2 regions of the Luedemannella flava genome follow, and region 2 is predicted to be linked to the other one. Evidence: riboswitches for the same ligand, from Rfam matches in the RefSeq annotation. Region 2 holds a riboswitch; the other holds the start of a gene.
The links. A riboswitch is a leader RNA that binds a small molecule or an ion and turns the genes downstream of it on or off. The one in region 2 is predicted to bind S-adenosylmethionine.
Positions count from the first base shown of each region.

Region 1: linked by a shared signal. The riboswitch ahead of thrC (threonine synthase) and the one ahead of ABD211_RS11065 (aminotransferase class V-fold PLP-dependent enzyme) in region 2 are both predicted to bind S-adenosylmethionine.

Region 1 is NZ_BAAALT010000046.1:16,921-32,282, forward strand. It holds gene ABD211_RS09310 (NAD-binding protein) at 1-1,586, shown strand, start outside; gene ABD211_RS09315 (phosphatase PAP2 family protein) at 1,583-2,272, shown strand; gene ABD211_RS09320 (DeoR/GlpR family DNA-binding transcription regulator) at 2,262-3,050, opposite strand; gene ABD211_RS09325 (ROK family protein) at 3,167-4,132, shown strand; gene nagA (N-acetylglucosamine-6-phosphate deacetylase) at 4,129-5,271, shown strand; gene ABD211_RS09335 (DUF3263 domain-containing protein) at 5,288-5,659, shown strand; gene ABD211_RS09340 (alpha/beta fold hydrolase) at 5,730-8,558, shown strand; gene ABD211_RS09345 (ABC transporter permease) at 8,555-9,379, shown strand; gene ABD211_RS09350 (glucosyl-3-phosphoglycerate synthase) at 9,718-10,662, opposite strand; gene ABD211_RS09355 (hypothetical protein) at 10,727-11,416, shown strand; SAM riboswitch class I at 11,479-11,609, shown strand; gene thrC (threonine synthase) at 11,620-12,879, shown strand; gene ABD211_RS09365 (hypothetical protein) at 13,240-13,710, opposite strand; gene paaN (phenylacetic acid degradation protein PaaN) at 13,772-15,362, shown strand, end outside.
Region 2 is NZ_BAAALT010000053.1:202,016-217,377, reverse strand. It holds gene ABD211_RS11075 (hypothetical protein) at 1-1,824, opposite strand, end outside; gene ABD211_RS11070 (DUF4132 domain-containing protein) at 1,821-2,690, opposite strand; SAM riboswitch class IV at 2,812-2,925, shown strand; gene ABD211_RS11065 (aminotransferase class V-fold PLP-dependent enzyme) at 2,942-4,273, shown strand; gene ABD211_RS11060 (nuclear transport factor 2 family protein) at 4,277-4,624, opposite strand; gene ABD211_RS11055 (fumarylacetoacetate hydrolase family protein) at 4,628-5,512, opposite strand; gene ABD211_RS11050 (IlvD/Edd family dehydratase) at 5,538-7,262, shown strand; gene ABD211_RS11045 (SMP-30/gluconolactonase/LRE family protein) at 7,262-8,149, shown strand; gene ABD211_RS11040 (RCC1 domain-containing protein) at 8,285-9,481, shown strand; gene ABD211_RS11035 (SDR family oxidoreductase) at 9,703-10,692, opposite strand; gene ABD211_RS11030 (NUDIX hydrolase) at 11,048-12,151, shown strand; gene ABD211_RS33875 (nucleotidyltransferase family protein) at 12,195-12,947, shown strand; gene ABD211_RS11025 (NAD-dependent epimerase/dehydratase family protein) at 13,006-14,037, opposite strand; gene ABD211_RS11020 (hypothetical protein) at 14,065-14,613, opposite strand; gene ABD211_RS11015 (hypothetical protein) at 14,615-15,362, opposite strand, start outside.

The DNA of each region.
Region 1 (15,362 bases), on a different contig from region 2:
TCGAGGGCATCGAGGTGATCGAGGCGGACGCCGTCGACGCGGCGACCCTCACGGCGGCCGGCGTGACCACCGCCGACGCGCTCGCGATCATGTATCAGGACGACGTCGGCAACATCCACGCGGCGCTGCTGGCGCAGGACCTGAACCCGCGCGTCCGCCTCGTCATCCGCATGTTCAACATGCACCTCGGCCGCGGCGTACGGGCCATGTTCAGCGACTGCATGGTGCTGTCCGACGCGGCGATCGCGGCGCCCGCGTTCGTGGCGGCCACCCTGGGCGAGGTCACGCCCACCCACATCCGGCTGCCGGGCCGCACGCTGTTCGTGGCCCGCAGATCCGACGTGCAGCCGGGCCAGGTCGTCTGCGGCCTGGCGACCACCGGCGGGGACGAGCCGGTCCTGCTGCCCGACGACGACGCGAAGGCGAACATCGTCCTGGCCACGGCGGCGACCCCGGCCGGGGCGGCCGACCCGATGATGCAGCGCCGGTGGCGCCGCCGCGCCGGCCGCATCGTGCGCAGCCCGCTGTCCGCCGTCGCGATGCTCAAGGTGCTGGCCGCCCGGCGGCTGTGGCGGCTCTCCCTGGTCCTGCTGGGGCTGCTGCTCGTGGGCAGCGCCCTGCACGCGCTCAAGGACGACCTGAGCCTGTGGCGGGTCGTCGACACGACGATCCTGATGGCGCTGGGCGGCGGTAACGACCCGGACTTCAACCAGCCGCTGTACCTGCAGATCGCCCAGCTCGTCGTCGTGGTCGCCGGGGTGGCGCTGATCCCGACCGTCACCGCCGCCGTCGTGGAGACGGTCGTGACGACCCCGTGGGACGCGCTGGCCACGCTGAGCTACTCCCGCCACGTGGTGGTGATCGGCCTCGGCAACGTGGGCACCCGGGTCATCCAGCAGCTGCACGACCTCGGCCTGCAGGTCGTCGCGATCGACAAGCACGAGGACGCGCGCGGCGTGGCGATCGCCCAGGAACTGAACATCCCGTTGATCATCGGGGACGCGAGCCGCGAGTCGACGCTGCGCCAGGCGAACCTCGGCGCGGCCCGGGCGGTCGTGGCGCTGTCCACGGACGACGTCATCAACCTGGAGGCGGCCCTGCACGCCCGCCGCGCCAACCCCGGCATCCGCACCGTCCTGCGCCTGTTCGACGGCGACTTCGCGGAGCTGGTGCAGAACGCGTACGGCAGCATCGTGTCCCGCAGCGTCTCCTACGTGGCGGCGCCCGCCTTCGCGGCCGCGCTGCTGGAGCGCGAGGTGGTCGGGACGATCCCGGTGGAGCGGCGGGTGCTGCTCGTCGCCGAGGTGCCCGTGGCGGCGCAGGCCCGCCTGGCCGGCCAGGCCGTGGGCCAGGTCAAACAACACCAGGAGGTACGCGTCCTCGCGCTCACCCCGGGCGGCGCGACGATCGGGGCGCCGGAGACGGTCTGGACGCCGCCGGACCACCATCGCCTGGACCCCGGCGACCGGCTGCTGGTGATCACGACCCGGGCGGGCCTGGGCAACATCCTCACGGACGCGTCGCCGCCGATGAGTGGCGGCGACGACAGCGCCGGTGGCCAGACGCCGGGTAGCGTGTTGGCGTGACGACACGGGGACGGGCGGCCGGCTGGTGGGTCGACGTCCTCATGGTCGCCGGCTTCGCGGCGACGACCGCGCTACTGGCGCTCCCGGCCGTACTCAATCTTGATCTTTGGGTGCGGGACTTCGCGGACGCGCACCGCCCGGCGGTGTTCGACACCGTGCTGCAGTGGGTCAACCGGCTCGGCAACGGTGGCCCGCTGGCCGTGATCACGCTGATCATCGCGCTGACCGTGGCCCGGCGGCGGCGCACGCTGTGGCCGGTCGCGCCCGTGGTGGCCGCGTTCCTCGCCATCGGATTCGTGATCATGCCGCTCAAGCAGTACTTCCACCGGGCCGCGCCGCACTCGGTGCTGCCTGACGACGTCGAGGTGCGGCTGTTCAGCCAGCCGGGGTTCGGCCTGTCCTACCCCTCGGGGCACGCGGTCAACACCATCGTCTGGTACGGCGTGATCGCCCTGCTCCTGGCCGGCTGGTTCGCGGCCCGCCCGGCCTGGCACCGCGCCCTGCGCATCGCCCCGCCGATCATCGTGGGCTTCACGGCCACCTACCTCGGCTGGCACTGGCTGACCGACATGGTCGCCGGCCTGTTCCTCGGCGTGCTGATCGACCGCGTGCTGATGCGGGTGTCGTGGCCGGGGCTGACCGAGCCGGCGCGACCTGAGCTTGTCGGGTCGGACGTCAGACCCTGATCACATGGACGCCCGCCGCCTCGAACCCGCGCACCTGCTCGTCCGTGGCGTCCGTGTCGGTGACCAGGCTCTCCACCCGCTCGATCGGGCAGACCCGGGCGAAGGCGTGCTGGCCCAGCTTGGACGCGTCGGCGATCACCACGACGCGGCGGGCCCGCGAGGCGAGCAGGCTGTTCATGGCGGCCTCGCCCTCGTGGTGCGAGGCGGCGCCCAGGGCCGGGTCGACCGCGTCGACGCCCAGGAACGCGACGTCGAGGGTCAGCTCGCGCAGGATGCCGGTGGCCAGCGGCCCGACCAGCTCGTACGACTGGGGGCGGACCACCCCGCCCGTCACGACGATCTTCATGCGGGACCGGACGAGCAGCTCGTTGGCGATGTTGAGCGCGTTCGTCACGACGGTGAGCTGGGCGCCGTCCGGGCCGGCGGTCGCGAGGTCGCCCCGGCTGGCCAGCGCCCGGGCCACCTCGGTGGTCGTGGTGCCGCCGGTGAGGCCGACGACCTGCGCCGGCTGCACGAGCGCCGCGGCGGCCGCGCCGATGCGCTGCTTCTCGGGCACGTGCTTGGCGGACTTGTAGCGCAGCGGCAGGTCGTAGGAGACCCCGTTCACGACGGCGCCGCCCCGGGTCCGGGTGATCATCTGCTGCTGGGCGAGCTGATCGAAGTCGCGGCGGATGGTCGCTTGGGAGACGTCGAGGCGCTCGGCCGCGTCCTCGACCGTGATTCTTCCGGTCTCGGTGAGCAGTTCGAGCAGCGCGTTCCACCGCGCGTACCGGTCCACACTGACCTCCTCGTCGCCGAATGCACAATAATGCGCGGTAGGGCTTGCTTCGATCAAGCTTTTGCGCGAAAACCCTCCGTGTCCGCCCCCCTTGACAGCCGGATCAGGTGCCCCCGATGACCCAGACAACCAGCAAAGATGTGGCCGTCGCCGTGGACGTCGGCGGCACCGGGATCAAGTGCGCGCTCGTGGACATGGCCGGCCGGGTGGTGCTGACCCGCCGCTTCGCGACGGGCCGCGAGCGCGGGCCCGACGCCGTGGTCGAGACCATCCTCGACGCGGCCGCCGAGCTGGCCGACGCGGCGAACGCCGACGGCCGGCGACCGGTCGCGGCCGGCGTGGTCGTGCCGGCCACCGTCGACGAGGCGGCCGGGATCGCCCGGTGGTCGGCGAACCTGGGCTTCCGCAACGTACCCCTGAGAGATCTCGTGTCGCGGCGGCTGGGCCTGCCGGCCGCGCTGGGGCACGACGTGCGGGCCGGGGCGCTGGCCGAGGCGCGCCTCGGTGCCGGCCTCGGCACCCGGCGGATGCTGTTCGTCGCGATCGGCACCGGCATCGCCAGCGGCTTCGCCCTCAACGGGCACATCGACCCGGGCGCGCACGGGGCGGCCGGCGAGATCGGCCACATCCGGGTCCGCAGCGGCCCGGACGCGCTGCCCTGCGGCTGCGGCGCGCGCGGCTGCGTCGAGGCGTACGCCTCGGCGGCCAGCGTCGCCCGCGCCTACCGGGAGGCGGCCGTGAGCGCCAACGGGCACGCGGACGTCAGCGCCGCCGACGTGGCGGCCCGGGTGGCGGCCGGCGAGCCGCTGGCCCGCCAGGTGTGGCACACCGCCGTCGACGTGCTCGCCGACGGCCTGCTCACCGGCATCGCGCTCTACGATCCGGAGGTGATCGTGCTGGGTGGCGGGCTGGCCGAGGCCGGCGACGCCCTGCTCGACCCGCTGCGCATCGCGCTGCAGGAGCGCCGCACCTTCCACGAGCTGCCCACGCTCACCCGGGCGGGGCTCGGCGACGAGGCCGGGTGCCTCGGCGCGGCGCTGCTCGCCCTCGATCTGATCACCACGGACGGAGCGCAGCCATGAAGGTACGCGGCAGCGTCGTGACCCCGACCGGCATCGTCAGCGACGGCACGGTCGAGATCGCCGACGGCCGCATCGTGGAGGTCGTGGAGAACGATCCGTCGGGCCGGCTGCCCGAACCGGGCGCCCCGGGCGCCGACATCTCGGCGGCCTGGGTGCTGCCCGGGTTCGTCGACATCCACGTGCACGGCGGCGGCGGGGCCAGCTTCACCACCGGCGACCCGGACGAGGCGGCGCGGGCCATCGCGTTCCACCTGGCGCACGGCACGACGACCATGCTGGCCAGCCTGGTCACGGCGCCGACGCACGTGCTGCGCGACGCGACGGTCGCGTTCGCCCCGCTGATCGCGTCGGGCGCGCTGGCCGGCATCCACTACGAGGGGCCGTACCTGTCGGCCGCCCGGTGCGGCGCGCAGAACCCCGCCCACCTGCGCGATCCCGACCTGGACGAGCTGTCGGCGCTGCTCGACCTGGGCGGCGTCCGCATGGTCACGATCGCCCCGGAGCTTCCGCGCGCCCTCGACGCGATCCGGCTGCTGGTCGAGCGGGGCGTGGTCGCCGCCGTCGGCCACACGGACGCCACCTATGAGCAGACGCTCGCCGCCGTCGGCGCGGGCGCCAGCGTGGGCACGCACGTCTGCAACGGCATGCGCCCGATCCACCACCGGGAGCCGGGGCCGATCGTGGCGCTGCTGCGCGCCGCCGGGGTCGTGTGCGAGCAGGTCCCGGACGGGATCCACCTGCACGACGGGATGCTGGGCTTCGCGGCCCAGATGGCCGGCGCCGCCCGGGTCGCTCTGATCACGGACGCGATGGCCGCGGCGGGCATGCCCGACGGCGCGTATGAGCTGGGCGGACTCTCCGTTCGCGTGGCGGGCGGCGTCGCGCGGCTCGCGACCAATGACGCCATCGCCGGCAGCACCCTGACCATGGACGCCGCATTCCGGCACACGGTGCACAGTGGAGTGTCGATCGTCGACGCGGCCGTCATGGCGGCCACGACGCCGGCCGGGGTGCTCGGGCTGACCGACGACATCGGCCTCATCGCCCCCGGCCGCCGCGCGGACCTCGTGTTGATGGACGAGGAACTGCAGGTCACGGGCGTACTTCGCGCAGGGGCTCCCGTTCTGTCGGGGGTGTGAACTAGCCTCTTCCCTTATGGATGCCGCAGACGCACACACCGGTCTGGACATCGATCACCTTCCCCGGGTCGGAATCCAACGCACCGACGCAGACGAGCTCGACTGGCCGACCGATATGGAGTCCGCCCCCGCTGAGGCCGACCCCGCCGCGCCGCCGGCCCTGACCGATCAGCAACGCGAGATCCTCACCTTCGAGCGACAGTGGTGGCGCCACGCGGGCGCCAAGGAGCAGGCCATCCGGGATCTGTTCGGCATCTCGCCGACGCGCTACTACCAGTCGCTCAACGCGCTGCTCGACAACCCGGCCGCCCTCAGCCACGACCCGACCCTGGTCAAACGCCTGCGCCGGCTCCGCGCCACCCGACAGCGGTCCCGCAACACCCGCTGAAGGTCACAAAATCCTGATCGGGGGAAACCACCGAGGCGACCCTGACCGACGACGTCGTAGCGTGGTGCCCATGCGTGTCGGGCTGCCCTCGGTCAAATTCACCCGCCGGCGGGTCATCGCCGGCCTAGCGCTGCTCGCGGGCCTCGGCGGGTTGATCACCTGGGCGGCCTGGCCGGCGCCGAAGAACTACACGGCGCACGCCGCGCGGCTCGACGTGATGACCGGGCCCGCCGGGGCCGAGAAGGTCACCCTGGACACCACGTTCTACGTGCCCGACGACGCCGACGCCGCGCACCCGGTGCCGGCGGTGCTGCTCGCGCACGGGTTCGGCGGCACGAAGCGCAGCGTCGCCACGGAGGCCGAGGACCTGGCGAACGCCGGGTACGCCGTGCTGACCTGGACGGCCGAGGGCTTCCCGGGCAGCACCGGCCAGATCCACCTGAACAGCCCGGACTACGAGGTCCGCGACGCGAGGTCGCTGATCGACTGGCTGGCCGCCCGGCCCGAGGTCGCCAAGGACCCCGGCGGCGACCCCAGGGTCGGCGTCGTCGGCGGGTCGTACGGCGGGGCGCTCGCCCTGCTGCTCGCCGGCCACGACCCGCGCGTCGACGCGATCGTCCCGATGATCACCTGGAACGACCTGTCGAAGGCGTTCCTCCCGGAGGCCACCGGCAAGCCGCAGAGCGCCGGCGTGTTCAAGAAGCAGTGGGCGGGCGTCTTCTTCTCCAGCGGCAACAGCTCGGGACGTGGTTCCGGCGGAGGCGGCCTGGCCGGCGCCCTGGCGGGCATCAGCGGCGACGACGAGGACCCGCCGCGCGAGGGCAGCCTCGGCGCCAGCCCCGACTGCGGCAACTTCGCCCGCGACGTCTGCGACACGTACCTGCGCATCGCCGCCACCGGCACGGCCACCGACGCCGACCTGGCGCTGCTGCGCCGGTCGAGCCCCGCCTCGATCCTCGACAAGATCAAGGCACCGACGATGCTCATCCAGGGCCAGGCGGACTCGCTGTTCCCGCTGACCGAGGCGGACGCCAACGCGCGCGGGATCGCCGCGAACGGCACGCCCGTGCACGTCGACTGGTTCACCGGCGGCCACGACGGCGGCGCCGGCCCGCAGGCCGACTCCGACCGGGGCCGCTACCTGACCGTCACGTGGCTCGACCACCACCTGCGCGGCAAGGGCGACGTGCCGGCCTCGCAGTTCACCTACTCCCGCATCACGGGCTTCAACACCAGCAGTTCCAACCGCCGGCCCACGACGTCGGCGTTCTCCCTGGAGCAGTACCCGGGCCTGGCCGGCACCGGCAGCACGACCGTCGACGTGGCGGGCCTCCCGCGGCAGATCTTCAACCCGCCCGGCGGCACGCCCGCGGCGATGTCCACGATCCCCGGCGCGAGCAGCCTGTCCAGCCTGATCAGCGGCGTCTCCCTGGAGGTCCCCGGCCAGCACGCCGACTTCCTCTCGCCCCCGCTGACCAGCACGCTCGACGTGCTCGGCACGCCCACGGTCACGGTCCGCGCGGCCTCCCCGACGGGCACGGCGGTGCTGTTCGTCAAGCTGTACGACGTCGACCCGTCGTCGGGCGCCAGCCTGCCGTTCGGCCTCGTCGCGCCCGTCCGGCTCACCGGCCTGCCGACCGACATCGCCAGGGCCACGCCGGTCACCGTGACCCTGCCGGCGATCGCGGCCCGGTTCGAGGCCGGCCACCGCCTCATGATCACGATCGCGACGACCGACCAGGGCTTCGCCACCCCCAACGACCCGACCGTCTACACCGTCGGCGTCGGCGCCGACGACCGCGCCACGATCTCGTTGCCGCTGGCCGCGGGCACCCCCATCGCGACCGCCGAGACGCTGTGGCGCTGGGTCCTGGTCGCCCTGGTCGCGACGCTCGCGGTCGGGCTCGCGGTGGTGCTCTACGTCGCGCGCCGCCGGCGCCACACCGCCGAGATCAAAGTCATCCCCGAGTACGAGCAGACGCCGCTCGTCGTGCGCGGCCTGCGCAAGGAGTACGCCGACGGCTTCGTGGCCGTCGCCCAGGTGGACTTCACGGTCGAACGCAGCCAGGTCGTCGGCCTGCTCGGCCCGAACGGCGCCGGCAAGACCACGTCGCTGCGCGTCCTCATGGGGCTGACCCGCCCGACGAAGGGCGAGGTGCTGATCTTCGGTCACAAGCTCACCCCGGGCGCCCCCGTCCTGAGCCGCCTGGGCGCGCTCGTCGAGGGCCCCGGCTTCCTGCCGCACCTGTCCGGCATCGAGAACCTCCGCCTGTACTGGCGCTCCACCGGCCGCCCCGACGCCGACGCGCACCTCGACGAGGCGTTGGAGATCGCCGGCCTCGGCGACGCCGTCCAACGCAAGGTCCGGACGTACTCCCATGGCATGAAGCAGCGGCTGGCCATCGCGCAGGCCATGCTGGGTCTGCCCGAACTGCTGGTCCTCGACGAGCCGACGGACGGGCTGGATCCGCCCCAGATCGCGGAGATGCGCAAGGTGCTGCGCGACTACGCGCGCGACGGCCGGGCCGTGCTCGTCTCGTCGCACCTGCTCGCCGAGGTGGAGCAGACCTGCACCCACGTCGTGGTCATGCACAAGGGCGAGATCGTGGCGAGCGGCGAGGTGGCCGACATCGTCGGCGACTCCCCCGTGGCCCAGTTCGACGTCTCCGACGTGCCTACGGCCGAGCGGGTGCTGGCAGACATCGAGGCGGTCCGGTCGGTCACCCGCGACGGGCGCTCCGGCCTCGTCGTGGACCTCGACGGGACGCCGCGCGCCGACGTGGTGAGCGCGCTCGTCGACGCGGGCGTCGGCGTGGACCGCGTGGTCCCGCGCCGGCGGCTGGAGGACGCGTTCCTGAGCCTGGTTGGCGGCAACACCCGAGCGAGTGGGGAGCGATGAACACCTTCAGCGTCGGCACCGAGCTGCGGCGCCAGGCGAGCCGGCCGCGGACCAGGTTCGCGCTCGGCTTCATGGTCGCGCTGCCACTGATCATCCTGGGCGCGTTCGAACTGGGCGGGGACGGCGACGACGACAACGGGCCGGGCGCGTTCGGCAGCCTGGTCGGCCTCGCCACGTCCGGCGGGCTGAACTTCTCCCTGTTCGTCCTGCTGGTCTCGATGTCGTTCCTGCTGGTGGTGGTCGTGGCGCTGTTCCACGGCGACACGGTGGCGTCGGAGGCGAGCTGGGGCAGCCTGCGCTACCTGCTGGCGATCCCGGTGCCGCGCGGCCGCCTGCTCGGCGTGAAGCTGATCGTCGCGCTGCTCTACTCGGGCCTCGCGATCCTGCTGCTCGTCGGCACGGCACTGGCGGCCGGCACGTTGCGCTACGGCTGGCACCCGCTGCGCTCCACGATCGCCGACGAACTGTCCCCGGGCGCGGGCCTGCTGCGCCTGATCGGCGCCGTCGGCTACATCTCGATCATGCTGCTGATCGTCGCGTCCCTGGCGTTCCTGCTGTCCGTGTTGACGGACGCGCCGCTCGGCGCCGTCGGCGGTGCGGTCCTCCTGCAGATCCTCTCCAGCATCCTCGACCAGATCACCGCCCTCGGCGCGCTGCGCAACCTCCTCCCGACCCACTACGCGAACGCCTGGCTCGGCTTCCTGGGCACCCCCGTCCAGACGGACGAACTGGTCCGCGGCACGATCACGTCCCTCCTGATGGCCACGACCCTGTTCGCCGTTGCCTTCTTCCGCTTCACCCGCAAGGACGTCACCAGCTGACCCGGACCAACGTTTGGCCACTTACGCGCATAACTCCCACCCCCGATGCCGCCCGTAACTGTCCATACCTCGGGGTCGGCACGGCCTGCTGCGTCCTGCCCGGCGTGTACGCCGCGCTCGCCAACTGCGCACATGTGGTGGATCGCGGATACACACGACCGCACATATCCACATCTGGCGGCCGCATGCGGCGAGTCGTGGGCGCGGCTTGCGCGGATGCCCCCGGCGTCGGCGTGCCGGCGCCAGCGGGCCTGATGCGGATCGCCCGCATGCCGTGCGCGTAGATCTTGGGACGAAACGGCCGCCAGGGCAGCCATTTCGTCCCAAGATCGGGTCGGTCAGGCGTGGGTGGGGCGGGTGGCGGCGTAGGCGGGGATCGTCAGCATCGGCGGGCGGTCGGGAAGGTCTACGTCGGTCGAGACTGGGACGACCTCGCCGGCCACGCGGGTGAACTGCGTCAGAGTCGACCATGGGCGCCGGTCGGGGGCGACGCGGCGGGCGACCGTGTGGAGGATCGTGGCCGCCATCCGGCCCAGGGCGGCCGTGTCCTGGTGGCCGTGGGTGCGCTGACCCAGGTCGACCTGGGCGACCGTGTCCAGGCCGAAGCGCTCCACCGCGTCGATGAGCAGGCCCGTCTCCACGCCGTACCCGGCCGCGAAGGGGAGTCGTTCCAGCAGGGTGCGCCGCGCCGCGTACTCCCCGGCAAGGGGTTGGACGACGCCGGCCAGCGACGGCAGGAACGCGTTGAGCAACGGCCGCGCCAGCAGCTCGGTGACCCGGCCGCCCCCGGCGGCCGACACGTCGAGCAGCGGCCGGTCGTAGAACGCCTTCACCATGCCCACCGTGTGGTCCGTGAGCAGCGGCCCGAGCAGCCCTGTGACGTAGTGCGCCCCGAAGTCGGTGAGATCGGCGTCGACGTAGACGAGGATGTCGCCGGTCGTGACGGCGAGCGCCTTCCACAGCACCTCGCCCTTGCCCGCGAACGAGCCGCACTCGGGCAGGACGTCGTCGCGGTGGTGGACGGTGGCGCCCGCCGCGGCGGCCACCTCGGCGGTACGGTCGGCGGAGCCGGAATCGATCACGATGATCTCATCGACGAGGCCGGTGGCCTCGGCCAGCTCGCGGACGCCGGCGACGATCACGCCCACGGTGGGCTCCTCGTCCAGCGCCGGCAGGACCACGCTCACGGTGGTGTCGCCCTTCGCCGCGACGAGCCGGTCGACCGGCCAGTCCGCCGCCGACGACGTCCTGGCACGGAACCAGAGCGCCGCGGCCTCGTGCACACACCCACGCTATCCGGTGGGGCGGACTGGCCAACGGAGGGCGCGGGGTCTAGCGTGCCAACTCGTGGACGCCTGGGCACCGGAAGAGAACCTCAACATCGGCAAGCGCCGTGCGCAGCGCATGAAGCGACGCATGGAGGAGAAGCGACCCGTGGCGTGGACGCTGCGGATCCTCGTGGTGCTCGTCGTGCTGGCGCTGGCCGGCGGCGCGGTGTGGTGGTTCACCCGGCCGAGCGGCCTGGCCACGCTGCCGCCCCAGGCGCTGGACACGCCCGGCGGCTTCCGGTCGGACATCGGCGAGGACAACACGGTCACCGTGGGCGTCACCATCACGAACACGGCCACCAAGCCCGTCACGGTGGGCAGGGCCCGCATCGTCGCCCCGCCCGGCGTGAAGTCCCTCTCGGTGGGCCTCGTCGCGGCCGGCGACGGGAACGCCGGCTTCGAGCTGAACGGGGACGTCCCGAAGGGTGGCGAGCTGACGCTCACGCCCGGGCAGGCCGCGATCATCGTCGGCCGGTTCACGGTGACGTGCGGCACAGTCATCGCCTCGGCGGAGCCCACCGACGAGCAGATCTTCGCGACCGTGCAGGTGGACGGCGAGTCGCGCGAGGAGGAGCTGGACGTCCCCGTCGTGGGCGATATGCCCTGGTTGACCGCGACCGCCCAGCGCTCCTGCCTCGACCCCGTCCCCACCGGGGACCCGGGCGGGCCGCTCAAGCCGCTGCCGAAGGCGACGGAAGGCACGTCGTAAATACGGGCAGCACCCCGTAGAATCGGCGTGACGCGCGTCCATCGAGGCGCGGACAACTGAATAACTCATCCAGAGGGGCAGAGGGAACGGCCCGATGAAGCCCCGGCAACCACCCGCGAAGCGCGCGACGAAGCGTGCCCGGGCAGGTGCCAAATCCGGCCCACGATGACGCAAGGCGTGGGAAAGATGAGAAGGAGACCTTCATCGTGACCACATCCTCAGCCGCCCGCTGTCTGGTCTGTCGCAACTGCGGCACCGAGACGCCGCTGCGTCCCCAGCACGCCTGCTACGAGTGCTTCGGCCCGCTCGAGGTCGCCTACGACAACGACGCGCTGGGCAGGGTCACCCGCACGGACATCGAGGCCGGCCCGAACAACATGTGGCGCTACGCGCCGCTGCTGCCCGTCGGCCAGGAGGCCGCGGCGCGCGTCACCCTCGACCCGGGTCTGACCCCGTTGGTACGTGCGGACGCGCTCGCCGACGAGCTCGGCATGACCGGCACGGTGTGGGTCAAGGACGACTCGGCCAACCCGAGCCACTCCTTCAAGGACCGCGTGGTGTCGGTGGCCCTCACAGCCGCCAAGGGTTTCGGCTTCACCCGCTTCGCCTGCGCCTCGACCGGCAACCTGGCCAACTCCGTGGCGGCGCACGCGGCCCGCGCGGGCGTCCCGTCGATGGTCTTCATCCCGTCCGACCTTGAGTCGGGCAAGGTGCTCACCACCGCTGTCTACGGCGGCGACGTGGTCGCCATCGAGGGCTCGTACGACGACGTGAACCGGCTGTGCTCCGAGCTCACCGAGACCGACGAGTTCGAGAAGACCGCGTTCGTCAACGTGAACCTCCGCCCGTTCTACGCGGAGGGCTCCAAGACGCTCGGTTACGAGGTGGCCGAGCAGCTCGGCTGGCGCATCCCGGCGCAGGTCGTGATCCCGATGGCGTCGGGCGAGCTGCTGACCAAGGTCGACAAGGCGTTCGCCGAGCTGGTCGAGATCGGCCTGGCCACGGCGCCCGAGGGCGGCTGGCGCGTGTTCGGCGCCCAGTCCTCCGGCTGCAACCCGATCGCGGTCGCCCTGCACAACGGCGCCACGGACATCATCCCGGTGAAGCCGACCGGCATCGCCAAGTCGCTCAACATCGGCGACCCCGCCGCCGGCCTGTACGCACTGGAGTCGGTCCGCCGCACGAACGGCTGGATGGAGTACGTCGACGACGACGAGATCCGGGAGGGCATCCGCCAGCTCGCCCGCACGACCGGCATCTTCGCCGAGACGGCCGGCGGCGTGACCACGGCGGTGCTCGGCAAGCTGGTCAAGAGCGGCAAGCTCGACCCGACTCTCGAGACGGTCGTCTTCAACACGGGCGAGGGTCTCAAGACGCTGGACGCGATCGAGGGACGCGTAGGGCCGACGTACCAGATCCGGCCATCCCTCAAAGCGGCTCGCGAGGCTCAACTGATCGGGTGATTTTTTAGCCGCCGCACACGATGAGTAGTGTTCACGTCCACGCGGGGTGCTTGCAAAATGCAAAACACAACCGCCAGACCGTAACTCTCGGTAACTAAATCGGAATGCAGCGGTTAAGCAACACGCTGGAAACCCTTGACGGTACTGGTGGATGAGCGCAGGATGCTTTCCGCGGGAGGTTCACCGCCGCGCAACCGACACTCCGGTTTGGAGCTGACCGGCGGCGTGTAGTTCCGGTGCGTAGGCCTCGGCGCGTGCGATCCTCCCGACCAACTTCCGGTGAAGGCCCCGATCCCTGATCGGGGCCTTCACCGTTCTCCCCCACCCGCCCCATGCCGGGGGCAACAGTCGACTTCCGCACTATGGAGCGCGGGCCGGCGGCTGGCGGCGGAGGCGGGTGGTCAGGGTGTGGATGCGGCCGAGGGTGGGGAGGTCGCGGTAGCCGCCCGAGGCCAGGCCGGCGTGGCGTTCGAAGGGGTTGCGGGCGCCGTACTCGCCGGTGCGCCACCAGGACCAGCCGCACGACAGCCAGTACGCGGGGAAGAACAGCGGGCCGAGCACCGCGTACTGCGTGACGTGGCGCGTCTCGTGGGCCAGCAGGTCCCGTCGTTCGGGGTCGACGAGAAATCCCTCCGGCCGCCGCGTGAAGATGACCGAACCGACCGTGAAGCACGACTGCGCCGGGACGGGCAGCCGGTACCCGCTGGCGATCAGCACGCCGTCCGGACCCCGACGCGGCCGGACACGCGCCACGAGGCAGATGCCGAGCGCGACCAGGCTCGTCCCGTTGACCCACGTGAGGGCGGCGCGCGCCGCGTGGCGGGGAGCCATGCGCCAAGGGTGCCACGGTGGCCGGCACGCCACGAGTCGCGCGGAGGTGCATGATGTGGGGATGACGCAGGCAACGGCGCCCGCCATCAACGACCTGACCGCCCGCCACCGCGAACGGCTCGACGGGGCCCTGACCGCCCTCGCGACCCGCGACTACTGGTCGGCGTTCCCCGAGTCGCCCAGCCCCCGCGTGTACGGCGAGACGGCCGCCGCCGACGGCGACAAAGCCTTCCGGGCCCACCTGGACGCGGACTTCCCGCTCGACCAGCCGGGCACGAACGGTCGGGTCGCCCCCGAACGCAGCCCCTACGGCGTCGAGCTGAACATCCGCTACCCGCACGCCGACCCGCAGGCCCTGTTGCGGGCGGCCCTGGACGCACTGCCGGCCTGGCGGGACGCGGGCCCCGACGAGCGCGTCGGCGTCTGCCTGGAGATCCTCGACCGGCTGCACCAGCGGGTCTTCGAGCTGGCGTACGCGGTGCAGTTCACCACCGGCCAGGCCTTCGTCATGGCGTTCCAGGCGGGCGGCGCGCACGCCCTGGACCGGGCGCTGGAGGCGATCGCGGCCGCCTACAGAGCGATGACCGACGTGCCGCGGAACGCGCACTGGACAAAGCCCGCCGGCAAGGGCGACCCGCTGCGGATGACCAAGACGTTCCAGGTGGTGCCGCGCGGGGTGGCGCTGGTCGTCGGCTGCAACACGTTCCCGACGTGGAACTCGTGGCCCGGTCTGTTCGCGTCGCTGGCCACCGGCAACCCGGTGATCGTCAAGCCGCACCCGGGCGCCGTGCTGCCGCTGGCGATCACCGTCGCCGTGGCCCGGGAGGTGCTCGCCGAGGCGGGTCACAGCCCCGACCTGGTCGCGCTGACGGCCGAGGACCGGGGCGAGGGCCTCGCGTCGGTCCTGGCCACAGACCCCCGGGTACGCCTCGTCGACTACACCGGTTCGACGGAGTACGGCGACTGGCTGGAGGCCCACGCCCGGCAGGCGACCGTGTTCACCGAGAAGGCCGGCGTCAACACGGTGCTGGTCGACTCGACCGACGACTTCGCGGGGATGTGCCGCAACCTGGCGTTCTCGCTGACCCTCTACAGCGGACAGATGTGCACCACGCCGCAGACGATCCTCGTCCCGGCCGGGGGCATTGCCACGGACGCGGGCCACAAGACGTTCGAAGAGGTGTCCCGGGGTGTGGCCGACGCAGTGGCGGCATTGACCGCCGACGACGCGCGGGCGGTGGAGTTGACGGGCGCCATCGTCAACGACGCCGTCCTCGAACGGGTGAACAGTGCCCGGTCACTGGGCACGGTGCTGCTCGACTCGCGCGTACTACATCATCCGAACTTCGCGGACGCCGTCGCGCGTACGCCATTGGTGGTATTGCTCGACGCGGACGCGGAAGCCGCCTATGGCGCGGAATGGTTCGGACCGATCGCGTTCATTGTGCCGACGGTCGACACCGCGCGGAGCATCGCCATTCTGCGCGACATCACTAGTGCCAAGGGCGCGTTGACATCATTGGTGTACAGCACAGATAACAAGGTGATCGACGAGGTCACGCGTGCCGCGCTGGATGTCGGAGTGCACCTGTCCATCAACCTCACGGGCGGCGTCTTCGTCAACCAGTCGGCCGCATTCTCGGACTTCCACG
Region 2 (15,362 bases):
GTAGGCGTGGTCGAGCACGACGCCGTCGGGGCCGAGCACGACCGCCCGAGCGGTGGCGCTGAACACCAGGAACGGCCAGGAATCCTGCTCGTTGGCCTGGCCGACATCCGTCGAGGTCGCCTCGTGCTCCGGCCAGCTCAGCTCGGACGGCAGACCGCCGCGCAGCACCCGGGCCAGCGCCTCGGCCGGGTCCGCCGCGGCCAGCCCGGCGAACATGTCGGGCGTGAGCGACAACCCGTCGTACGTCCACAGGGGAGCGAGTTCGTCCAGCGCGTCGGCGAGGGTGAGCACCGTGGGCGTCGAGCCGACCCGCTCGCCCACCGTGGCGAGCCACGTCCGCGCGGCCGTGCGCAGCCCGGCGTGCTCCAGCGTCCACGTGGCCCGCTTACGGAGCGCGTTCGCGCGACGCTCGCCGCTCTCCGCCTCGCGCTTGGCGCCGAGATAGTCGCGCAGCCCGCTGATGAGCGCCGGCAGGAACCGCGGGTCCGCCGCGATCGCGGCCAGGTCGCGGCGACCTGTGTCGGACCCGCCGAACCAGGTGTTCACCTGGAGCCGGTTCCGGTTGACGGCGCCGGGCTCCGGGCCCTTCACCGGCACCCCGGCGGCGAGGCAGAGGTCGAGCAGGTCGAGCTCGGCGAACCAGGAGTTCTCGGCGCCGAGCCGCAGTTCGCCGCCGCTGGCCACCAGCTCGTCGCGGATGGTGTCGACCATTTCGGCGAACAGCAGGGTCCACCGCACCGAGCGGCCCCGCCAGCCCCAGCCGCGGCTGCGGTGGTCGAGGAAGCGCTGCGTCCACACGGCCACGCCACCGGCCGGAGCCGCCGCCGCGGGCGCGGTGGCCGGCGAGCGCAGGGCGTCGAGCGCGCCCGCCTCGTCGAGGAGCTCCAGCCACGTCTCGGTGGCGCCCTTGCCGTAGCCGGGCGGGTCGGGCAGAAGCCCGAGCAGCCGGCTGCGGGCGGCCGGGTCGCGGCGGGTCAGGCGCAGCAGTGCCGGCCGGTACGACTTCCAGAAGCTGTCGTGCGCCTTGCCGACGGCCGGGTAGCCGATCAGCTCGCCGATGACGGACTCGGCCTCCGCGTCGGGCGTGAGTCCGGCCGCCTTGGCCAGGCGCTTGAGGTCGTCGGCCATGCCGACGTAGGGCGGCAGGCCGCCGGCGACGCGGCGCACCGCGATGGTGCGGACCAGGTCGTACGCCTCGGCGGCGGGTCGGCGCTGGGTGACCTGGCGGGCGTACTCGCTCAGGGCCTTCGCGGTGAGCGCGCCGGCGAAGGCGAACTCGAGGTGCACGTCGCGCAGGCGGTCCTCGTCGACGGGCAGGCCGTGCACCTGCTCGGCGAGCCGCGCGGCGGCGAAGCACGTGCCGGCACCCTTGGGGTTCTCGGCGGCGATGAACGCGCGGCCGGCCTGCTCCCAGTACGTCGGGAGGAAGTGCGGGGCGGCGGCGCCGAGGCGCACCGCGAGCGCGTCGTAGCCCTCCTTGGCGTTGCCCGGCTTGGACTTCGCCACCCGGGCCAGCCGCTCCATGTCCTTGACGAGGGCGAGCGCGTGCCGGCCGTTGTCCGGGTCGTTGACCAGCGCCCAGGCCGGGAAACCCAGTGCCTGGCGGCGACCGTGACCGACGGCGACCGGCTCGGCGCCGGCCGCGAAGCCCAGGAACTCCATGCTGAGGTCCTCGGCCTGGCCGAGGGTCCCCGGCACGAGCCGCACGACGGTGCGACCCTCGAGCGCGGGGTGCTCATAGACCCGGGCGGTGATGGCGTCGATGGACCGCTCCGCCGGCGCTGCGCCGGGCAGGATCGCCCCGGCCTCAAGAAGTGCGCTCACTCCGACTCCTCCTTGACGACGCGGCCCGCGTAGAGGCCGGCGGCCATGCGCATGCCCTCGGACCAGGCCACCGGGCCGACCGCCGTGTTGGGCAGGGGCTCGCCCTGCGGGTCGGTGAAGGCGAGATCGCCCGTCTGGGTCTCGTAGCTCGGGTCGTCGGAACCCACCCAGACGGTGGCCGTGACCAGAGCCCCGTTCTCCCAGACTCGGCAGGTGGCGTAGCCGCCCCGGATCGGGTAGCCGAGCTTGGTGGCCCGGCTGGTCAGGTGCCGCAGCTCCGCGAAGTGGCCACCCGCGTACTCACTCTGGGCGCGCGACTGCTCGGCCGGGTCGGTCGGCTTGTGCCAGATCTCGCGGAACAGCTGCGTTGTGCCCTGCGCAACACCCAGCTCGGCGGCGAACTCGCGCAGGTCGTCGAGGTCGGCCAGGCGCACCGGGTGCGGGATGGCGACCTGGGCGGCGTCGAGCCACACCGACTCGCCGTCGAGGTTGACCACGCCGATGCCGCGGGTCACGTCGGCCTCGCGCAGGAACCCGGCGTCGTCGAGGACCCACCCACCCGCCTCGTCGACGGGGACGACGACCGCGTCGGCGAGCGCGGCCCGCCACGCCTCGTCGGCCCAGACCCGACCGAGCACCTCGGCCGGCACCGGCAACGAGCGGATCATCCAGCGCTCGACCTCGGCTCGGCAGCTCGTCTCGTGGCGGGCGAGCCACTCGGCGAGCTGGCGCAGCCCGACGACGACCTCGTCCTCCTTGAGCGCCTTGGGCAGGCTCTTGAGCTGCTTACCTTTGTCGGTGCGGCACACCACCCGACCTCCCTGCAGCGTGACCTCGTACCCGTCCGCTGTCGGCAACCACCCCACGCGCACCCCTCCCCAGAATCGTCAGTCGAGTCACACCTGTCGCACCCGTCCCAGGCGATGCCGGATTCTGCCATCGCCGACCGACATTCGCTTCGCGCGATGCGTCTGCTAAGGTCACTGCTGTCACGAGTGCCAACGTGAAGCCCCGGCTGGTTGGCCGGCAACCCTCCTCCGCGGTGGGGTGCCCCGGGTGATGACACGGCCCGCCCCGACCGGGGCGGCGCAAGCGCGGACCTTTGGGGGTCATTGCCGTGACGGCACCATCCATCGCACCCACCGCCCTGCTCCCCGTCGTCGGCGCCCACGCGCGCGTGCCGCTCGTCGACGGCGGCGAGACCCGCTACACCAACCTCGACTACGCCGCGAGCGCGCCCGCGCTGGCCGCCGTCGCCGGGCACGTCGGCGAGGTGCTGGCCCACTACGCGAGCGTGCACCGGGGCGCCGGCTACCTCTCCCGCGTGTGCACCGCCCTGTACGAGGACGCCCGCGCCGCGGTCAGCGCGTTCGTCGGCGCCCGCCCCGACGACGTGGTCGTGTTCACCCGCAACACCACCGACGCGTTCGGCCTGCTCGCCTCGGCCGCGCCGGTCGAGGCCGTGCTGCTCGACATCGAGCACCACGCCAACCTGCTGCCCTGGCAGCGGCGCGGCGACCGGGTCGTCACCGCGGAACCGACGATCGCGGCCACGCTCGAGGCGCTCGAGGCGGAGCTGATCCGCCGGCCGGCCGCGCTCGTCACCGTCACCGGCGCGTCCAACGTGACCGGCGAACGCCTGCCGTTGGACGTACTCGCCGCGTTGGCTCATAGGCACGGCGCGCGGTTGGCGGTCGACGGCGCGCAACTCGCGCCGCACCGACCGATCGACCTGGCCGCGACGGGCGTGGACTACCTCGCCTTCTCCGGGCACAAGCTGTACGCGCCCTACGGGGCCGGGGTGCTGGTCGGCCGGCGCGACTGGCTCGACGCCGCCGAGCCGTACCTCGCGGGCGGCGGGGCGGTCCGGGAGGTCACCGTCGAGCGCACCGCGTGGGCCCCGGCGCCCGCCCGCCACGAGGCCGGCACGCCGAACGTCGTGGGCGTGGCCGCGCTGGCCAGGGCATGTCGGGAGCTGGCCGCGCTGGCGCCCGGCGCGCTCGAGGCCCACGAGCGCCACCTGCGCGACCGCCTCGTCGACGGCCTCGCCGACCTCTGCATCGCGCCGCTGCGGATCTGGTCGGACAGCGTCGACGCGGTCGGGCTCGTCGCGTTCACCGTGGCCGGTGTGCCCGCCGGCAAGGTGGCCGCCTACCTGTCCGCCGAGCACGGCATCGGCGTGCGCGACGGCCGGTTCTGCGCGCACCCGCTGCTGGACCGCCTCGGCGTCCCGGCGGCCGTGCGGGTGAGCTTCGGCGTCGGCAGCACCACGGAGGACGTCGACCGGCTGCTGTCCGCGCTCAGCTCACTGTCCGAGCAGGGACCCCGATGGGGGTACGCCGATGACGGCGCGGGCTGGGCGCCCGTCCCGGAGACCCGGCGCCTGCCCGACTGGCTCGGCGGCGCGCTCCTGACCGGCGACCAGCGCCCGTGCGAGGAGCCGGGATAACGGTCAGCCCTTCACGTAGGACAGCTTCTCCACGATCAGGCCGGCCTCGAAGCGGATCAGATCCACGCCGCGGACATGCCCGGCGCCCCAGTCGTAACGCCAGCGCTGGATCACCCGGTCACCCGCGACGATGATCTCCTCGAAGTCGAACCGGCCCTCCATGTTCGCGAAGATCGGCTCCCACGCCGCGCGGACCGCGTCCGAACCGACGACCCGACGCCCATCGGGCGCCGGGTCGGTGGTCTCGAAGACGATGTCACGGTGGCACAGTGCCAACGCCGCGTCGAGATCATGGGCGTTCCACGCCGCGTTGAAGACGCCGATGCCCTGGTGCTGGACCAGCTCGTCCACGTCTCAGCCTTCCACGGATGTTGGTAGGCCGCGCCGGACGGGGTTGGTGAGCGTGCCGATCGAGCCGATGGTGATCTGGACCGTGTCGTCGACGTGCAGGGTGAATGGCGCGGGCGGGACGAGGCAGGTGCCGGTGGAGAGCACCACGCCGTCCGGGTGGACGTCGCCGCGCAGCAGGTAGCCGACCAGGTCGTCGAGCCGGCGGTGCAGCTGTGACGTGCTCGCCGTCCCCTGCCACCCGACTCGACCGCCCCGCGTGATGACCAGCTCGATGTCCAGGTCGTAGGGGTCGGCTACCGCCCAGACGGGGGTGATCCACGGGCCGAGGGCGCAGGCGCCGAAGTAGGTCTTCGCCTGGGGCAGGTAGAGCGGGTTCGCGCCCTCGATGCTGCGCGAGGACACGTCGTTGCAGACCGTGTACCCGACGATCTCGCCGTACGCGTTGACGACCAGGGCAAGCTCCGGCTCGGGTACGTCCACTTCGGAGTCCGTACGGATGCCGATGTCGGCGAGCGGGCCGCGCACGCGCCACGCGGGGGACTTGAAGAACAGCTCCGGCCGCGGTGCGTCGTAGACCAGCTGGTACACGTCGGCGGCCCGTTCGCTCTCCTCGACCCGGGCCTCGCGGGAGATCTGGTAGGTGACCCCGGCCGCCCACACCTCGGTCGTGCCGTCGACGGGCGCGAGCAGCTCCACATCCGCGAGGGGCACGGCGTGCCCCGCCGGCACCAACCGCTCACGCAGGGTCGCCAGCGGAAGTCTCCACAGTTCCGACAGTGAGGAAACGTCGCGCAGCCGCGAGACGAATCCGTCGGAGTGCAGCCCGACGAGGGCGTCCGGGGCGCCGGCCATCCGGTACCTGACGATGTTCGGGGGTAGGACCGACATGGCAACTGACCTTACTGTGTCGACCATGAAAGCGACGCGACGCAGTCAACAGTGGTTCGGCGCCGAGGGGCGGTCCGGCATGCTGTACCGGTCCTGGGTGCGCAACCAGGGGCACGGGCCGGAGGTCTTCGACGGCCGGCCGGTGATCGGGATCGCGTCGACCTGGTCGGAGCTGGCGCCGTGCAACGCCCACCTCGACCGGGTCGCCGAGGCGGTCCGGCGCGGGGTGTGGCAGGCCGGCGGGTACCCACTCGTCTTCCCGGTCATGGCCACCGGCGAGACGCTGATGCGGCCCACCGCGATGCTCTACCGCAACCTGGTCGCGCTCGTCGGCGAGGAGCTGATGCGGGCCAACCCGCTCGACGGCGTCGTGCTGCTCGCCGGCTGCGACAAGACCACCCCCGGCCTGCTCATGGCCGCGGCGAGCGTGGACCTCCCGGCGATCATGGTCACCGGCGGGCCGATGCTCAACGGCAAGTACCAGGGCGGCGACGTCGGCTCGGGTACCCACGTCTGGAAGTTCGAGGCGGAGGTGAAGGCGGGCCGGATGACCGAGGCCGAGTGCGCGGTGGCCGAGGGGTGCATGGCCAGGTCCAACGGCCACTGCATGACGATGGGCACGGCCTCGACGATGGCGTGCCTGGCCGAGGCGCTGGGCATGCAGCTGCCCGGGTCGGCGACCTGGCCGGCGGTCGACTCCCGGCGCTACGAGACCGCCCAGTCGGCGGGGCGGCGGATCGTCGAGCTGGTCGAGGACGACATCCGGCCGAGCGCGATCCTCACGCGGGGCGCGTTCGAGAACGCCATCCGGGCCAACGCGGCGATCGGCGGCTCGACCAACGCGGTCATCCACCTGCTCGCGATCGCCGGCCGGGTCGGGGTCGACCTGTCCCTCGACGACTTCGACCACCTGGTCCGGCAGGTACCCACGTTGGTTGACCTGATGCCGTCGGGGCGGTTCCTCATGGAGGACTTCTGCTACGCCGGCGGGCTGCCCGTGGTGCTGCGGCGCCTCGCCGAGGCGGGGCTATTGAACGAGGAGCTGACGGTCACCGGCGAGACCATGGGGCGCAACGTGGCGGGCGCGACCTGCTGGAATGACGAGGTGATCCGCACCTGGGCCGCGCCGCTGCAGCCGGCCGGCAGCGGCACGGCCGTCCTGCGGGGCAACCTCTGCCCGGACGGCGCGGTGCTCAAGCAGTCGGCCGCGTCGGAGCATCTGCTGGTACACGAGGGGCGCGCGGTGGTGTTCGACTCGCCGGAGGAGTACCACGCGGTCTGCGACGACGAGGACCTGGACGTGGCGGCCGACGACGTGATCGTGGTGCGCGGCGCCGGCCCGAAGGGGTACCCGGGCATGCCCGAGGTCGCCAACGTGCCGATCCCCACCCGCCTGCTGAAGCAGGGCGTGACCGACATGGTGCGGATCAGCGACGGACGAATGAGCGGTACGGGGTTCGGCACGGTCGTCCTGCACGTCTCCCCCGAGGCCGCCGTCGGCGGGCCGCTCGCCCTGGTCCGCACCGGCGACCGGATCCGGCTCGACGTGCCGGCGCGGACCCTTGACGTCCTGGTGTCCCACGAGGAGCTGGGCCGACGCACCGCGGGCTGGGCCGCCCAGGCGAGACCGGAGGACCGGTCCGGGTACCGCTGGCTCTACCGCGAGCACGTCCTGCAGGCCGACGCCGGCGCCGACTTCGACTTCCTCGTCGGCTCCCGGGGCGACGCGGTCCCCCGGGACTCCCACTGATGTCCGACGTCCACCTGACCGCACCCTGGCTGCACGTACGCCCGTATCACGGCGAGGGCGTGGTGTGGGACCCGCGCCGCGACGTACTGCTGTTCGTCGACGTCACCGCCGGTCGGGTCTGGCAGTTCGCGTGGGCCACCGGACGCATCACGTCGTTCGAGGTCCCGGGCACGGTCGGCGCGGTGCACCCGGCGGCGGACGGCTCGCTGGTCGTCGCCGACTCCGAGGGCATCGCGCTGTGCCGCGACGGCGTCATCGTCAGACGGTTGGCGTCGCCGTTGGCCGGCGAGCCGGGCCTGCGGATGAACGACGCGAACGTCGACCCGGCCGGCCGGTATTTCGCTGGCAGCATGGCCTTCGACCTGCGCAGCGGGGCGGGCAACCTCTACCGCCTCGACCTGGACGGGTGCCTGACCACGGCCATCGAGGACACCACCATCAGCAACGGCCTCGACTGGAGCCCCGACGGGACCCGCTGCTACTACGTGGACAGCCCGCTGCGCCGCGTGGACGTCCTGGACTACGACGTGGCGACGGGTGCGCTGTCCAACCGCCGGCCCTTCGCCGACGTGTCCCACCTGCCGGGGATCCCGGACGGCCTGACCGTCGACGAGGCCGGCGGCGTCTGGGTGGCGTTCTTCCGCGGTGCGCGGGTCTGCCGCTTCGACCCCGACGGGCGGCTGACGACGACCGTGCACCTGCCGGTCACGCTCGTCACGTCGTGCTGCTTCGGCGGCCCCGATCTCGACCACCTCTTCATCACCACCTCGACGGAGGACATGTCGGCGTCCGACGTCGCCCGCTACCCGGCCGCCGGCGGCGTGTTCGTCGCGCGTACGGGCTGGCGCGGTCGACCGGCTACGCCGTTCGCCACGAGCAGCACGTAGTACGCGTCGTTTCACCCGCATCGAAGAGCGCCACGCGTACGGGACAGGCCCTACCTCGGCAACCTTGCAACGTCCGGCAGTCCGCGGGCCGCCTTAGTTGACAATGAAAAACTTCTAACCATAAATCTGATCGCCATGAGCGAGGTCCTCTCCACCGTCCCCGTCCCCTTCCCGCCCAGCCCATCCGGCCCACCGGCACGACGACGCCGCCGCAGGTTCGTCGCGCTCGCGGCGGCGCTGCTCGCGATAGTCGGCGGTGGTGGGCTGGTCACCACGGCGAGCCCCGCGATGGCGGCCACGAGCTGGGTAGAGATCACCGCCGGCGAGTTCCACACGTGCGGCATCCAATCGGATCTCTCCCTGTGGTGCTGGGGTGACAACGACTACGGCAGGCTCGGCGTGGGCGACACCCTCGCCCGGGTGAGCCCTGCGCTGGTTTCCTCCGCCGATTGGAAGTCGGTCACCCTCGGTGGTTTTCACACCTGCGCGCTCAAGACCGACGGCACCCGGTTCTGCTGGGGCTACAACAACTATGGCCAGCTCGGCATCAACGACACGAACGCCCGCACCGCGCCCCGCACCTGGATTGGGGAGTCCAAGTGGCTGTCGCTGTCAGCCGGCCGCTTCCACACGTGTGGCGTGGCCACCAACCATGGCCTGTACTGCTGGGGCGACAACAATGAGGGACAGCTGGGTGTCGGCGACTACGCGGACCGGATGCTGCCCACCCAGGTCGGCAGCCAGTTCAACTGGTCCAGCGTCTCCGCCGGTTATTCGCACACCTGCGGCTTGAAGACCGACGGCACCCGCTACTGCTGGGGCCACAACGTCGATGGCGAGCTCGGCCTCGGCGACTACAACTTCCGGAACTCCCCGATCAGGCTCATCGACGAGTTCAAGTGGTCATCCGTCGTGACGAGGAGTCGGCACACCTGTGGCATCCGTACCGACAGTAGCCTCTACTGCTGGGGTTCTGGCAGTACCTACGCGCTCGGGCTGGGTGACAACGAGGACCGCAATGTGCCCACCCGGGTCGGCACGTCGACCGGCTGGAGCTCGGTAACACCGGGCAGCAGTTTCACCTGCGGTGTCCGTGCGGGAACCCGGTATTGCTGGGGGAACAACGGGCATGGCCAGCTCGGGTTCAACGACACCACGACCCGCAAGACGCCAGCCGCTGCCGCCGACAGCGGGTGGCAGCGGTTGTCCGCGGGCTTCTGGCACATCTGCGGCATTCACGACCGATCCGTCTACTGCTGGGGCTACAACGATTCAGCGCAACTCGGACTGGGCGACTATGTGAACCGCCTAAAGCCCACCCAGCTCCCCTGACGCAGCTCCAAGCGCTCGCCGGTCCCGAGCTGACCCGCCTCGCGGTCGGGTCAGCTCGGGACCAGGGATCAGACGCTCGCACTCAGGCGCTCGTCGGCTATGCCGACGAATTCCCCGTCCGCGGTTGAGCACCGGGTGTCGCACGGCCGTCAGCCTGGCGATCGTAGGTGGCAGGGTGACCACCTGCCGGCGTTCGGCGGCGCGCTCTCGTCGGCCCTCGTTCAGACGCGGAACCGGGCGACGAGGTCGTCGGTGAGGGCGTCGAGCTTCGCGTCGACCTGCTGGCGAGCGGGATCCTCGTCGTACCAGGCGATGATTTCGCGGGCCCCCTGCTCGAAGGGGATGACCGCCCGGTAGGCGGGGACCACCGAGCGCAGCTTGCTGTTGTCGAAGACCATCGAGTGCGCCTTGTCGCCGAGTAGGCCCGCGCCCCAGTCGGGGTCGACGGCCGCGATCGCGGCCGACGGCACGTGCACGATCCGCGCCTCAACGCCCGCCGCCGCGGCCAGTGTGTCCGCGATCTGGTTCCAGGTGAGTACGTCGTCGGAGGTGATCTGGAACGCCTCGCCGACCGTGCGCGGGTGCCCGAGCAGCGGCACGAAGCCCTGCGCGAAGTCGGTGTGGTGGGTCAGCGTCCACAGCGACGTCCCGTCACCGTGCACGACGATCTCCTTGCCGGCGCGCATGCGGGCGATCGACGTCCACCCGCCCTCCAGCGGAATGAGCGTCCTGTCGTACGTGTGGGACGGCCGCACGATCGTGGCCGGGAAGCCCTTCTCCCGGTACGCGGCCACGAGCAGGTCCTCACAGGCGATCTTGTCCCGGGAGTACTGCCAGAAGGGGTTTCGCAACGGGGTGGACTCGGTGACGGGCAGCCGGGCGGGCGGCGTCTGGTAGGCCGACGCCGAGCTGATGAACACGTACTGCCGGGTGCGGCCCCGGAACAGCTCGATGTCGGTGCGCACGTGGTCGGGGGTGAACGCCACCCAGTCGACGACCGAGTCGAACGCCAGGTCGCCGAGGGCTGACCGCACGGACTCCGGGTCGCGGATGTCGGCGCGCAGCGGGATCGCGCCCTCCGGCAGCGGGCGGTGGGTGCTCGCGCCACGGTTGAGGACGTACAGCTCGATGCCGCTGTCGACGGCCAGCCGGGTGCACGCGGAGCTGATGATGCCGCTGCCGCCGACGAAGAGGACCTTGAGTGCGCTCACGCGTGCCACGCTAACCCACCGGCGATCGAAGTCTTGACGGGCGGATAGCACAACAGCGAAATCGGCCAGTAGGAAACGCCGTCGCAGCGCCGTTGGCCTCCGGGTGGTGGTTGGCGAGCCTCGAATAGATGAAGCATGAACGCCTGATTACGCACAGACAGCCGGACCCGAAAGCCGCGAAGCCGACTGGCCGAACGTCCTCGACGAACCGCACGTTACCCGGTTGCACCATAAGTCGGGTGGAGCACCACCTGGAGTCCGTTGTGTCGATCTTTGTAAGCCCTACGGCGCCCGTTGACACTCCTCGCTAACATTCATAAAAGGACCGCTAGCCGCGTTCGAGAGGAACCCCTAGATGCAGGCCAGCTGGGCGGTGCCCGCAATGGCGTTCATCGGCGGAATACTCCTAACACACTACTTTGAGAGGGCATTTCGGAAACTAGATGAAAAGCTAACCTTTGCCATCAGAACTAGAGCAGCGCGGCAGGCCTACGAGTTGAGTTACCGTGCTTTCGCATTTGACCCTGAGGACCTACTCTTCCTCTGCATTCGGCGATGGAACATTCGGTCAATGCCAGCTGAATCCGAAAACATCGGCCCGACACGGGTTTCGACGACGCGCGCCCGTCCGCAAGACTGGGTGGATAGCCAGGAGATCGATCGCGCACGCCACCAACTCAGAGAACGACACGTAGGAAATCCGTGCGCGAGTCTCGTCACGTATCAAATTGATGACCGCGAATCAGAAGATACGACCAAATTCTTCCTTACCGTGCAAGAAGGCCATTATAGCGATTACGTTGCCGTCAGGGACTATTTCGGCAACCCCGAGCATCTCAACGAACTACAAATGGTCTACCAACGAGTAAAGCTGAACGGCATCCGCTCCGTAGCCGAATCAGCCCCCATGTCAGACATCGTGATTAACGTATCCGTTCTGGACGTATCAGGCGATGTACTAATCCTGCAGCGCTCAGATAGCGTCACGACATATCCGCGCTCGTGGCAAATCGGGGCCCACGAGACAATGAATTGGCGCACCGAACGGTTCGCCGGCGACCTAGAACCTAGTCCTGAGACATGCTTCAGCGCTGCGCGACGCGCCTTGTTAGAGGAAATTGGACTGAAGCCCGAGGACTATGGTGGTCACATCGCATTTTCGTGGTTCGGCCTCTACCTCAGAGATGCAAGCTTCTACTTCTTTGCCCACGTCAAATCTCGTCTCACCAAAGCCGAGATTGAACTGCGAATCAAGCGGGATGCTGAAAGCGAATGGGAATCGAGAGCCATCGGTTGGCTGCCTCTCCAACAGCGATCACTTAAAGAAGTAATTGCCACTTGGAAAGGATTATCGCCCATCGCACCTCAAGGTAGAACCGACAAGCTAGGACGGACCTGGCTGCCACATGCGTCGGTATCGTTAGTCCAATTGTGGCAAGCACGCAACATGCTAAATTAGAAGTATTCGTCACGTAGAAATGGCGGCCGGAAGATAGGCAAAGATGACGCCATCAGCATTGATCCTATGTGGCGGCGAAGGCCGCAGGATGGGCGCGCTTAATCCTAAGGCACTTATCCCGGTTGGGCCCCGGGCCTTGATAATTCAATTGATCGGACATCTCATTAATAATGGCGTAGTAGATATTTGCTTATGTCTTGGCCATTATTCGGATGCAATACTGGACTGCTTAGCCAAGAACGGATGGCTCCGCCAGAAAGGCACCAATTACTATCGACAGCAGCGGCACCTCGGCGCGGTAGGGAGGTCGCCTCGACTACATATCTCAAATGCCGGGGTCAACGCAACGGCGGCTCAGCGGTTACTAGTGGCTCGCAAACTCGTGCAACCACCGACGATCGTCTGTTATGGTGACACGCTAGCGGACATAAGCATCAAAAAGCTGATCTTACGCCACCAAAATTCGTCGGCAGATGCCACGGTAACTGTGGCTCGGAGCCGCTCTCCGTACGGGCATGTCACCATCTCCGATCGCAACATTGTCACCGCTTTCCGCGAGAAACCGATGCTAGGGTCGCCTGTTAACCTGGGTTTTATACTTCTCGGTTCAGATGCGCTAGACCGCCTTACGCCCGAAGGGTTGGAAACTTCACTCCTGCCACAACTCGCAACTGAACGCCGGCTCGCCGCATATGAACATAAAGGGAGCCTTGTTCGCATCACTGACCCGGCCGATGTTGTACACGCTGAGCAGCGATGGAGTTCGGGCGATCTCTCATGGCTTCCATTTTGTTAGTCTCAATGGCCTGAGCCTAAAGGTTTCAGCGAGGCTAGCCATGCCCCCATAAGCTACATCAAGAACTGGGACGATGAATTTCTTTTAGGTCCGCATCCAAAAAGCCAGAGTTTTGCAACTTTTTAACCGAATCTAGCCGCCGAAACATACTCGGGTCACGTTTCAACGGGATCGCGGCCCTTTCGACTTCATAGGCGACACTAGAAAGCGCCTCGGGCAAGGTCCAAACCGGCTGCCATGCCGGAAATTGTTCCCGAAATCGATCGAAGCTGACTCGCTGCCCTATCACATCTTGATCTCGAGTCGGGATCTTTCGAACCTCCACATTAAGTACACTATTGACCATTACCGCCACATCCGCGATTTGGTAATTCTCTTGCGATAAGCCAACGTTAAACACTCTCTGCCGGTCTCGGGCGTCAGGCGCCTCCACCACTGCGATCAGCGCCAAACACAGATCATCTATGTGAACGAATGGCCGCCAAGCCGTTCCTTCCGACCGCATCTCAACGATGCCCGAAGTCACAGCCGTCGTAACGAACTCGTTCACCGCCAGATCCATTCTGAATCTTGGGCTGAATCCAAAGACGCTTGCTGGTCGAAGGATAGTCGTTCGCATCGTACGGGGGGACGCTGCCAAGATAGCTCGCTCCGCATCCAACTTTGATCTTGAGTACACAGTGGCAGGCTGGGGCGATACCGTTTCATCGACAAGCTCGGCACCTCGCCTTCCGTAGACTGCCGTGGATGACACAAAGACCAAATGCTCAACGCCGGCATCCGCTGCGGCCTGGCTCAAGCGTAACGTGCCAGCAACATTAATTGCATTCGTGATGTGAGAATTCCAGCAGCCGAATTGCTCATTACTTAACGCGGCTAGATGGATCACCGCCTGCGCACCCGCTAGGTCCTTGGAGACCACGTCGCGCAGATCCTTTCTAATAGTCATAGGCGGATCACGCACTATCTGCGCCACACATTTGGAGAACCATCCATTATCGAAGCCCGCAACTGTATGGCCGCGCTTTATTAGGCCATCCGTGAGAACCGATCCAATGTAACCTTCGTTTCCCGTTACAATGATCTTCACTGGGCCACCAATCGCCAGAAACCGACCTTAACCACGTACCGCAAGAACTCTTGGAAAAGTGCCGTACGGCCCAAGCTGGCCAAGCGCGAGCTTTAGCGAAAGGGCACCCGAAAGAAGCTTGCCATCAAATACGAGTTGCCCGGCCGGAAAGGCTCTAAAGATGTTCAGCGTTATATGGGGACGATACTGATCACCGAAGGCGCCTAGGGGCGACGCGCCAAGCTTTTGGGCAAACATGAGCGTTATCTTGTGGGCAAGGTCAATCAGCGGCGTTCGCACGATCTCAATGCCTGCGGACACTCCTCCCTCCGGAACATAATAGTCACCAGTCGGAATCTCCTGAAAAAGCAGCCCAGCAAGTGAACAGGAAATGTCAGTCGGTATACGCGACTGGAGCGCATCCCACCATTCAGCCCCATTCTCCTTTTGGAACTCGGCATGGAGTAGGGTGACATGGGGCGGCGCTCCGTCGCCAAGCCGCATTGTCGCCTCACCAGATTGAGCCAGCCGATCCGAGTAGGTAGAAATCCTCTTCGACGTCGCGTCATCGGGAAGAAGAATAATGCCCAGTACCACGTCAGATCCCCTTAGCGCCGGAAGATTTATGAGTCACGGTTATAGTACTCGAGTTGACTCGTGCGTCCGCGAATGCGCCTGCTGCCAGCTTCCGCGCAATGTCTGCCGCGACCTTGGAGCTTAATGTGATCGAATCCCCGATCAACGCAGCGCAACCCTGCGCGACAAGCGAGTGTTGCGCTGTATGCTCATCGAATACAAACATCGGCGAATAGTAGCCCCTAGCCATGTACGCGTAGTGGTAAACATATGTCGTTGAGTCAAAGCAGTAATACGCGTGTGTAGGGTATGCTGTGGAAAGGCCGATGTAAACTTGATTCGGATGCGCTGCGACCAACAGAAGCTTTTGCCTCCACGATTCAAGCCGCGCGACTTCAACGGCCAGTTCCGCCAGTCCGTTTATCCATGCAGTTTCGGTATTTCGCTCGCCCGGCAGGCCATGCGGTTCCTCCTTGTACCGCAACCAGATCGCTGGCGCACGGGGATCACCCATAACAACTGTCACTTTGCCGCCTCGCCGCAACACGGCACACAGCGCCTGTAGATAGTCAGGGTTCTCCGTTAGGTTCAGCTTGAGTTTGACTATTCTGACCTCGCGGGCTGCTTCAATTTCCGGAAGCCAATTCTTGTCGATTGCGTTCGGGTATACCGCCGAAAGTCCGATGACACGCGCCTGATTTAGCAACTGATTGCCGGTGAGTGCATTGTGAACGGCTTGTGGGAGGTTTTTTAGGTCCTTCCGCAACTGG